DNA from 2 places in the Luteimonas sp. AC640a genome. Region 2 is predicted to be linked to the other one. Evidence: predicted binding sites of a transcription regulator. Region 2 holds the regulator's gene; the other holds the start of a gene.
What was found. The regulator FliA, encoded in region 2, starts transcription of late flagellar genes. The targets are predictions, from matches to a motif close to TAAAGTTTNNCNNNCNNNGGCCGATAA.

Region 1 (4,981 bases), 110 kb from region 2:
GCTGCCGCCCTGCGCGATGCGCGCATGCGTGGCACGCAGATCGTCGAGTGCCGTCTGCATCGCAGCGGCATTGGTCTGGAAGCTCTCACCGGCCGGGTCGATCCGGCTCTGCAGGATGGCCATCGGTGCGCGCCTCAGCTGGTCTGGCGGAACAGTTCGCGGCCGATCAGCATGCGCCGGATCTCCGACGTGCCGGCGCCGATCTCGTAGAGCTTGGCGTCACGCCACAGCCGGCCCGCCGGGTACTCGTTGATGTAGCCGTTGCCGCCCAGCGCCTGGATCGCCTCACCGGCCAGCCACGTCGCCTTCTCGGCAGCGTAGAGAATCACGCCGGCCGCGTCCTGGCGGGTGATCTTGCCGGCGTCGGCCGCCTTCGCCACCGCGTACACATAGGCGCGGCAGGCGTTGTAGGCGACATACATGTCGGCGATCTTGCCCTGCATCAGCTGGAAGTTGCCGATCGCCTCGCCGAACTGATGGCGCTCGTGCACGTACGGCAGCACCGTATCCAGGCCCGCGGCCATCAGTCCCAGCGGACCGCCCGCCAGCACCAGGCGCTCGTAGTCGAGGCCGGACATCAATACCTTGACGCCGCCGCCCACTTCGCCGAGCACGTTCTCGACCGGCACTTCGCAATCCTCGAACACCAGTTCGCAGGTATCCGACGAGCGCATGCCGAGCTTGTCGAGCTTCTGCGCGGTCGAGAACCCCTTGAAGCCCTTCTCGATGATGAAAGTGGTGATGCCCTTCGGGCCGGCATCGGGATCGGTCTTGGCGTAGACCACCAGCACGTCGGCGGTCGGCCCGTTGGTGATCCACATCTTGTTGCCGTTGAGCACGTAGCGGTCACCGCGCAGTTCGGCGCGCAGCTTCATGCCCACCACGTCCGAGCCCGCGCCCGGCTCGCTCATCGCCAGCGCGCCCACGTGCTCACCGCTGCACAGCTTCGGCAGATATTTTTGCTTCTGCGCCTCGCTGGCGTTCTTGCGCAGCTGGTTGAGGCACAGGTTGGAGTGCGCGCCGTAGGACAGACCGATGCCGCCAGATGCGCGCGAGATCTCTTCCATCGCGACCACGTGGGCCAGATAGCCCAGACCGGTGCCGCCGTATTGTTCCTCGACGGTGATGCCCAGCAGGCCCTGCGCGCCGAGCTTGGTCCACAGCGCGTGCGGGAACAGGTTGTCCTCGTCGGCACGCGTGGCGAGAGGCGCGATTTCCTGCGCGGCGAAGTCCTGCACGGACTCGCGGATCATCTCGATCTCTTCGCCGAGTTGGAAATCGATGGACGGAATACGCATGCTGGACTCCAGGGCTGCCGGGGGGCGACCACCCCACGCGCATGGCGCCCGCGCGGTGGTCCTGATCGGCACAGGCTAGCGGGTTCCGGCCAAGAATTGAACTAATATTCACAAATTGAACCGAGGATCACGTTTTGAGCTATCGGCGTTCAGACCTGATGGAAGAGCGGATGACCCGCAACCGTGAGCGGATCGTCCACGCCGCGCGCACGTTGGTGTCCGTCGACGGCTTCCGCGGCGCCCAGGTGGCCGCCGTTGCAGCCGAGGCTGGCGTCTCCACCGGGCTGATCTATCGCTACTTTCCGTCCAAGACGGAACTGTTCGTCGAAGTGCTGACTGTCGCCATCGACGCCGAAATCGTGATCCTGCGCAGCGCGGCTGCCGCCCACACCAATGCGCGCGACCAGCTGAGCGCCGCCATCGAAGCCTTCGTGCGCCGCGCCCTCGCCGGCCCCGCCTTGGCCTACGCGTTCATCGCCGAGCCCGTCGACCCCGAAGTGGACGCCGAACGTATCCGCGGCCGCCGCCGCTTCGGCGACGTGTTCCGCGACATCCTGCTGGCCGGCATCGAACGCCAGGAATTCCCTGTCCAGGATGCCGACGTCACCGCCGCCTGCATCGTCGGCGCATTCACCGAAGCGCTGGTCGGACCGGTGGCGCCGATCCTGAAAGAGAAGACGTCGGGACCGGCGCAGCTGGTGGAGTCGATTCGCGAGGTGTGTTTGCGGGCGGCGGGGTCGGTGCGCTAGCGCCTGTGCCTGCAAAGCCGCGTCGATCAGTTCAGCGACACAAGACGGAGAGCGCGGCGTCTCATGCCACCAGGGTGAGCATGAGTTCCGCCCCGGCCTGCGTCTCACGCACGCGATAGCGCGACACCTGCCCCACCAATGCATCGGCTTCGTGCTCGAGGCTGCGCGCACTTGCCATCGCCTCTTCGACCAGCGCCGCGTTCTGCTGCGTCGCCTCATCCATCGCGTTGATCGCGCCCTTGATCAGATCGATTCCCGAGCTCTGTTCGGCGGCCGCGACGGCAATGTCGGCCATCAAGCGGTTGACCTGTCGAATACTGTCGACCGTGCGCGAAATGGTGGCGCCCGCATCGGCCGCGATCTTCGCGCCCGCATCGACAGTCCTGCCCGACTCCGCGATCAGACCCCGGATATTCTTCGACGCTTCCGCGCAGCGTTGGGCAAGGGCGCGGATCTCGGTCGCCACGACTGCGAAGCCGCGTCCTTCCGCACCGGCGCGCGCCGCCTCGACGGCCGCGTTGAGCGACAGGATGTTGGTCTGGAAGGCGATGCCTTCGATGACCGACGTGATCTCGGCGATCTGGGTGGCGCCGCGTTGGATCTCGCGCATCGTGCCGACCACCTGGCTCACCAGCTCATGGCCTTCTTCCGCGACCTGGGTCGCGTTCTGCGCCAGCGCTGTGCTCTGCCTGGCGTTCTCCGCCGTGGCGCGAACCGTTGCCGCAATCTCTTCCACGGAGGACGCCGTCTCCTCCAGCGATGACGCCTGGGTCTCGGTGCGGAGTGACAGGTTTTCGTTGCCGGATGCGATCTCGCTTGCTGCGGTATGCACTTCCGACGAGGCTGCCGAGACGTGGGCCACCATGCGCCCCATGGATTCGACCAGCGCGTTGACGTCGCTGCATAGCTCGGCGATCGCGCCGCTGCGGCCCGCCATCGAGACCCGCCGCCGCAGGTCACCGTTGCCCGCATCTGCGACCACTTCACCGACCTCGGCCACCGCGACCGCGAGGTCCCGTTCGCGCATCACTTCCGCGGTGATGTCGGTCGCGTACTTCACGACCTTCCACAGTCGCCCATCGCCATCGAAGATCGGGTTGTAAGACGCCTGGATCCAGATCTCGCTGCCGTCCTTGCCCATGCGACGGTAGCGACCCGCGTCGAAGTTGCCTGCAGCCAGGTTCGCCCAGAACGCCTGGTAGACCTCACCGCGCGGTTCTTCGGGATGCAGGAACATCGAGTGGTGCTTGCCCTGGATCTCTGCAAGCGTGTAGCCAGTGGCGGCCGAGAAGTTCTCGTTCGCCCAGAGCACACGAGCTTGCAGGTCGAACTCGATCACCGCCTGCACTTTGGAGATGGCGGCAATCTGCCCTGCAAAATTGGCCGCCTCGCGCATCTTGGCGGTGATATCGGTCGCGAACTTGACGATCCTGCAGGGCGCCCCGGCGGCGTCGAGCACGGGGTTGTAGGACGCCTCGATCCACACCGGCGCGCCGGTGCTGGAAATCCGGCGGAAGCGTCCGGTCTGGGGTTCGCCTGTGCGCAACGCCTCCCAGAACTGCGTGTACTCCAGCGAAGTCGCGTACCCGCCCTCAACGAAAATGCTGTGGTGCTTGCCCTGGATCTGCGCGAGGCTGTAACCCACTGCCGATAGAAAATTCGCGTTGGCGGTGCGGATCGTGCCGTCGAGATCGAACTCGATGATGGCCTGGGCCCGATCGATGGCAGCGATGAGGCTCCGCGCTTCCGCCAAGGCGAAATCTGCTTGTGCAGTCTCGGTGGTCGCGCCCCTGCCGGCGAACAACCTCGCAATGTTGTTGAATCTCATGACGCTCCGTGTGCGGCAGCACTCAAGTTGAATGGGTCCCTTGTGTGCACTATCGACCGGGTTGCGCATTCCTTGATGCCCAACGCTGACGCAACCGGGCGACGGATCGGAGGTTCCGCCGCGTCTGCAGCGCAGGGGCCGGTCTCGATCGAGGTCTCCTACACCGCCGCGCCCGACGCCGCTGGTGTGCGCTGCAGAGTCATCAGGTCCGCGCTTGATCAATGTCACCGGCAGGACGCACGCGACAACCGCTGCGCGGCCAGGCCCTGCTTTGGCGCGCATTGCACCGGCGCTCCACGAACACCCCGATTGCCCGCTGCTTCGCTCGTACAGGTATTGCGGCGATTGCGGCGGCTTTTATCCGGTGAACGCGACCCGATTCTTGCCCGACTGCTTCGCGAGATAGAGCTGCGCGTCGGCACGCCTGATCAATGCGGCGGCGTCGGGATCGGACGCTTGCGCAAGCGCCACACCGATGCTGACCGTGACGCGTCCGACACCGTCGAAATGCGTCGCGGCGATGCCGTCGCAGATTTTCTGCGCCACCACCTGCGGGCCCTGCTCGCCTTCACTGTGCGGGATCACGACCGCGAACTCTTCACCGCCATAGCGCGCCACGAAGTCCGTGGCGCGGGTCAGGCGCCGGAGCACCTGTGCCAGTCGCACGAGTACCTCATCGCCGGTGGCATGCCCATGTGTGTCGTTGATGGACTTGAAGTGGTCTGCGTCGATCAACAACAAGGCAAAGCCCTGTTGCGTGCGCTTGAGACGCAGATTGCACTCGACCAGCTTCTCGTCCAGACGGCGGCGGTTATGGACACCCGTGAGCGCGTCGTGCGTGGCGAGCTGCAAAAGTTCGGCATTGGCCTGTGTGAGTGCTGCGGTGCGTTGGGCGACGGTCGCTTCCAGGAACGCATTGGCCGCTTCCAGTTCCCGCTCCTTGCCCAGCAGGGAGTCGGTCATGTTCTGCATCGACTGGCTGAGCTGGGCGATTTCCAGCACGGGCTGGTGCACGGGGAATGAAACACCACTGTGATGGAGCTGCACCTGCTTGGCCGCGTGCGCCAACTGCTCGATCGGCCGGCTGAGATTGCGCGCCAGGTAAT
Region 2 (4,981 bases):
CACCGACGAGCGACTGCGTGGCTCGCCTGCGCGTGCCCAGGCAATGGAGCTGATGGAAGACTACGGCTTCGATGCGGGCATCACCCGCGACACCGTGCTGCAGATTCCCGCCGACACCCCGGACGCGCGCGTCCGCGGCCTGATGCTCGCACTGCTGTCCAAGCAGTTGCCGATCTGTCCGATCGACCCGCTGGCCGAAGCGGGCGTCATCGCCCTCGTCGGACCGACCGGCGCCGGCAAAACCACGACCATCGCGAAGCTGGCCGCGCTCTACGCAGCGCTGCACCAGCCGCGTGACGTCGCCCTGGTGACGACCGACACCTCGCGTATCGGTGGCCGCGAACAGTTGCACAGCTACGGACGCCAGCTCGGCATCGCCGTGCACGAGGCCGACAGCGAGGCCGGGCTGATCCAGTTGCTGCAGAAGCTCCAAGATTACCGGCTGGTGCTCGTCGACACCGCCGGCCTGAGCCAGCGTGATCGTGCACTCGCCGGTCAGCTCAACTGGCTGCGTGCTGCGCGCCAGGTGCGCACCCTGCTGGTATTGCCCGCCAACACCCATTTCGCGGATCTAGACGAAGTGGTGCGCCGGTTCGAGAACGCCCGCCCGCAGGGCGTGGTGCTGACCAAGCTCGACGAGACCAGCCGATTGGGCAGCGCGCTGTCCGTGGTGGTCGACCACCAGTTGCCGCTGACCTGGGTGACCGACGGCCAACGCATTCCCGACGACCTGCACCGGGCCCATGCCGCGCATCTGGTGCTTCGCCTTGAAGATCTCCGCCGCGATGCCGATAAGCCGATTGTCCCGGAGCCCGCGTTCCGGAATCACGACCATGCCGTCGCCTGAGCGCCTGCCGATGTCCACCATTCCATTCCAGCCTGTCCGCACCCTCGCCGTCACCGGTGGCAAGGGTGGTGTGGGCAAGACCAACATCTCGGCCAACCTGTCGGTGGCGCTTTCGGGCATGGGCCAGCGCACGTTGCTGCTGGACGCCGATCTGGGCCTGGCCAACGTCGACGTGCTGCTGGGCCTGTCGCCGCAGCGCACGCTGGCCGACCTGGTCGCCGGACGCTGCGAACTCGACGATGTGATCCTCGAAGGTCCGGGCGGTGTGCTGGTCGTGCCCGCCGCATCGGGTCGCCGGCATATGGCCGAACTGCGTCCCGCCGAACACGCGGGCCTGGTCAACGTCTTCAACGACCTGCAGCGTGATCTCGACCTGCTGGTGGTGGACACCGCAGCCGGCATCACCGATTCGGTGCTGACTTTCTGCCAGGCCGCGCACGACGCCTTGGTCGTGGTCTGCGACGAACCGGCCTCGATCACCGACGCGTACGCATTGATCAAGGTGCTGGCGCGCGAGCGTGGCGTCGACCGGGTGCAGGTCGTCGCCAACATGGTCCGCAGCCCGCAGGAAGGCCGCAACCTGCACGACAAGCTCTCGCGCGTCTGCGAACGCTTCATCGGCGGCGTGTCGCTGAACTACCTCGGCGCGGTGCCGCAGTGCGACTGGCTGCGCATGGCAGTGCAGCGCCAGCAGGCTGTGGTGCTGGCCTATCCGGGCAGCCCATCGGCGCGTGCGCTGGTCGAGATCGCCCGCCGCATCTCGCGCTGGCAGGCGCCGACCGCGCCGCGCGGGCATGTCGAGTTCTTTGTCGAGCGCATGCTGCGCCAGGGAGTGACCGCATGAACCTCGCCGCCCGCCAGTACCAGGCGGTGCAACGCACGGCCGCGGTCGACCCGCTGGTCCAGCATGCCGAACTGGTTCGCCGTATCGCCCATCACCTCGCAGCGCGCCTGCCGGCCAGTGTGGAGATCGACGACCTCGTGCAGGCCGGCATGATCGGCCTGCTCGAAGCCTCGCGCAGCTACGACGCCGACCAGGGCGCCTCGTTCGAGACCTACGCGTCGATCCGCATCCGTGGCTCGATGATCGACGAAATCCGCCGTGGCGACTGGGTCCCCCGCTCCGTGCACCGGCGCGCACGTGAAGCTGCGGCGGCGATCCGAGAGATCGAACAGAGCAGCGGACGCGCGGCCAGCGCGCAGGAAGTCGCTGCCAAGCTCGAACTTCCCCTGGGCGAGTACCAGCGCCTGCTGGAGGACGCTGCGCGCGGGCAGGTACTCAGCCTGGATTCGCACGTCGAAGATCACGGCGAGGTGGAGCCGGTCAGCCGGGGCGGCGGGCCCACGCCACAGGAAGCGCTGGTGCGCGGTGAATTCGGCCGTGAGCTCGCCAAGGCGATCGGCCACCTGCCAGAGCGTGAGCAACTGGTGCTGTCGCTGTACTACGAGCAGGAGCTCAACCTGAAAGAGATCGGTGCCGTGCTCGGCGTCAGCGAGTCCCGCGTCTGCCAGATCCACGGGCAGGCGGTGATCCGCCTGCGCGGCCGTCTCACCGCCTTCCAGCTCGCCGATACGGGCTTCGGCCTCGACGACTGACGATCGGGATGCGGCGGCGCATCCCATCCCACACTGTTGCACGCTCTTTTTGAGGAACACGTTTTGAACAAGAACATCCGCATCCTGATCGTCGACGATTTCTCGACGATGCGCCGGATCGTCAAGAACCTGCTGTCCGATCTCGGCTTCAACAATACGGTCGAGGCGGAAGACGGCCACAGCGCGCTGTCCGTGCTGCGCCAGGACGCGGTGGAGCTGGTCATCACCGACTGGAACATGCCGGGCATGACCGGCATCGAGTTGCTGTGCGCGATCCGCGCCGATCCCAAGTTCCGCCCGTTGCCGGTGCTGATGGTGACCGCCGAAGCCAAGCGCGAGCAGATCATCGAAGCTGCCCAGAACGGCGTGAACGGCTACATCATCAAACCCTTCACCGCGCAGACGCTGGAAGAAAAGCTCGGCAAGATCTTCGAGCGCCTCGGGAACGCGGCATGACCACGCCCGACAACGAACGCGCCCGACTGGCGAACATGCTGCACGACGCGCTGGAAGCACTGGAGCGCGGCGACGAGGAAGGTTGGCGCCAACAGGTCGACGCATTGGCGAATGCGCGTGCGCGCAGCCTCGTCACCGGCCTGGGCCGGCTTGCGCGCGAACTGTCGCAGGCCCTCGACACGCTGCCGCCGACGCCCGCAGAAGGCAGCGATCTGGACGATGCCTGCGCGCGCCTCGACCACGTGGTCGCAATGACCGAGCAGGCGACGCACCGCACCCTGGACCTGATCGACGACAGCCGCGCGCTGGTCGCCCGGCTCAAGGAAGGTCCGCTGGACGACGCCCAGATCAGCACGATCGAATCGCTGCGCGAGAACCTGCGCGAGATGGCGCTGGCGCAGAGTCATCAGGATCTCGGCGGCCAGATCATCCGCCGCGTCGCCGGCATCGTCCGCGGGGTGCACGAGGGCTTCGGCGCGCTCGGCCTGCCGCCGAAGGAGGACAACCAGCGCGGCAACGGGCCGTCGGTCGCCGGCCTCGATCGCAATACGGTCGGCCAGAGCGACGCGGACGACCTGCTGTCGCACCTGGGGCTCTGAAGATCGACCCACGCGGTTGGAACAGGCCGCGCCGCGTCTCCGCGCGCGCGGCAGGAACGGGAATGCTGATGTCGAGACACGAACGAGTGATGACGCCGACACGTGCGCGACCCTGTGCAGTCGCACGGGCGGTTGTGCATGAACGGCCTGCCGCCCATGTCTGCGGCATGGCTGCCGGGCGGACCGCCCGCGCCAACGATCCGGGTCGACGCTGATGCAGTCGCCCGACATCGTTGCCGACTTCGTGCTCGAAGCCCGGGAGCTGCTCGACGACCTTGGTGGCCAGCTCGTGGGTCTGGAACAGACGCCTGATGACCGCGAGCGTCTCAACGCGGTCTTCCGCGCGTTCCACACGCTTAAGGGCGGCGCGGGGTTTCTCGGCGCGACGCCGCTGGTCGAGCTGTGCCATGCCGCCGAGGAAACCCTGGGCATGGTGCGCGCCGGTCAGACCCCGCTGCTGCCGCGCCACTTCGACGCGGCGCAGCAGTCGCTGGACTGGCTGCAGGCGATGGTCGATGCGATCGAGACCGACGACACCGTGCCGAGCGCACCAGCCGAGCTGATCGCGGGCTTCGCGCCGGCCGATGCGCCGGTCGCGGCACCGCTTCGCGCGGCCGCTCCAGTGGCCACCGGCGGCGACATGATCTCCGACGACGAATTCGAAGCCCTGCTCGACCAGTTGCACGGCGACGGCGTGCCCGGCACGCAGACGGTCGCCGCGACGGCGGCCATGATCGACGACGACGAATTCGAGGCTCTGCTCGACCAACTGCATGGCGCCGCCGCGCCCGGCGTGGCCGCGCCTGCGGCGACGGCCGCCAAACCCGTTGCCGACATGATCGACGACGACGAATTCGAAGCCCTGCTCGACCAGTTGCACGGAAGCGCCGCACCGGGCACGCAGGCAGCCGCACCCGCTGTCGCCACACCGACGCCTGCGGCCATTCCGCGACCGGCACCACGTAGCGCACCGCCCGCCGCGGCGCCGAAGGCTTCCGCTGCGCCGACCGAACGCGAGCAGACAGTACGCGTCGACACCAAGCGGCTCGACGTCATCGTCGACCTGGTCGGCGAACTCGTGCTGGCCCGCAATCGGCTCAAGACCCTGCGCGCACGGCTGCGCGACGAGGATCTCGACCGCGCCGTCACCACGCTCGACAACGCGACCGCGCGCCTGCAGGGCGCCGTCATGCGCACGCGCATGCAGCCGGTCGGCAAGGTGTTCTCGCGCTTTCCCAAGCTGGCCCGCGATGTCGCCCGCGCGCTGGACAAGGAAGTCGATCTGGAGCTCGTCGGCGCGGAGACCGAACTCGACCGCAACCTGGTCGAGGCCCTGGCCGATCCGCTGATCCACCTGGTGCGCAACGCGATCGACCACGGCATCGAGATGCCCGCACTGCGTGAGGCGACCGGCAAGCCGCGCGCCGGCCGCGTGCGCCTGATCGCGCAGCAGCAGGGCGACTACGTCGGTATCGAAATCCAC

Region 1: a site for FliA is predicted at 3,925-3,951, ahead of ACZ9YD_RS07305 (methyl-accepting chemotaxis protein). Genes of this name have one in related genera too.

The regions. Positions count from the first base shown of each region.
Region 1 is NZ_CEEDOV010000007.1:667,930-672,910, forward strand. Features, by position in the region: gene ACZ9YD_RS07290 (carboxyl transferase domain-containing protein) at 1-123, opposite strand, end outside; gene ACZ9YD_RS07295 (isovaleryl-CoA dehydrogenase) at 135-1,298, opposite strand; gene ACZ9YD_RS07300 (TetR/AcrR family transcriptional regulator) at 1,433-2,047, shown strand; gene ACZ9YD_RS07305 (methyl-accepting chemotaxis protein) at 2,109-3,875, opposite strand; gene ACZ9YD_RS07310 (sensor domain-containing diguanylate cyclase) at 4,233-4,981, opposite strand, start outside.
Region 2 is NZ_CEEDOV010000007.1:559,353-564,333, reverse strand. Features, by position in the region: gene flhF (flagellar biosynthesis protein FlhF) at 1-847, shown strand, start outside; gene ACZ9YD_RS06805 (P-loop NTPase) at 834-1,691, shown strand; gene ACZ9YD_RS06800 (RNA polymerase sigma factor FliA) at 1,688-2,443, shown strand; gene ACZ9YD_RS06795 (chemotaxis response regulator CheY) at 2,507-2,899, shown strand; gene ACZ9YD_RS06790 (protein phosphatase CheZ) at 2,896-3,498, shown strand; gene ACZ9YD_RS06785 (chemotaxis protein CheA) at 3,713-4,981, shown strand, end outside.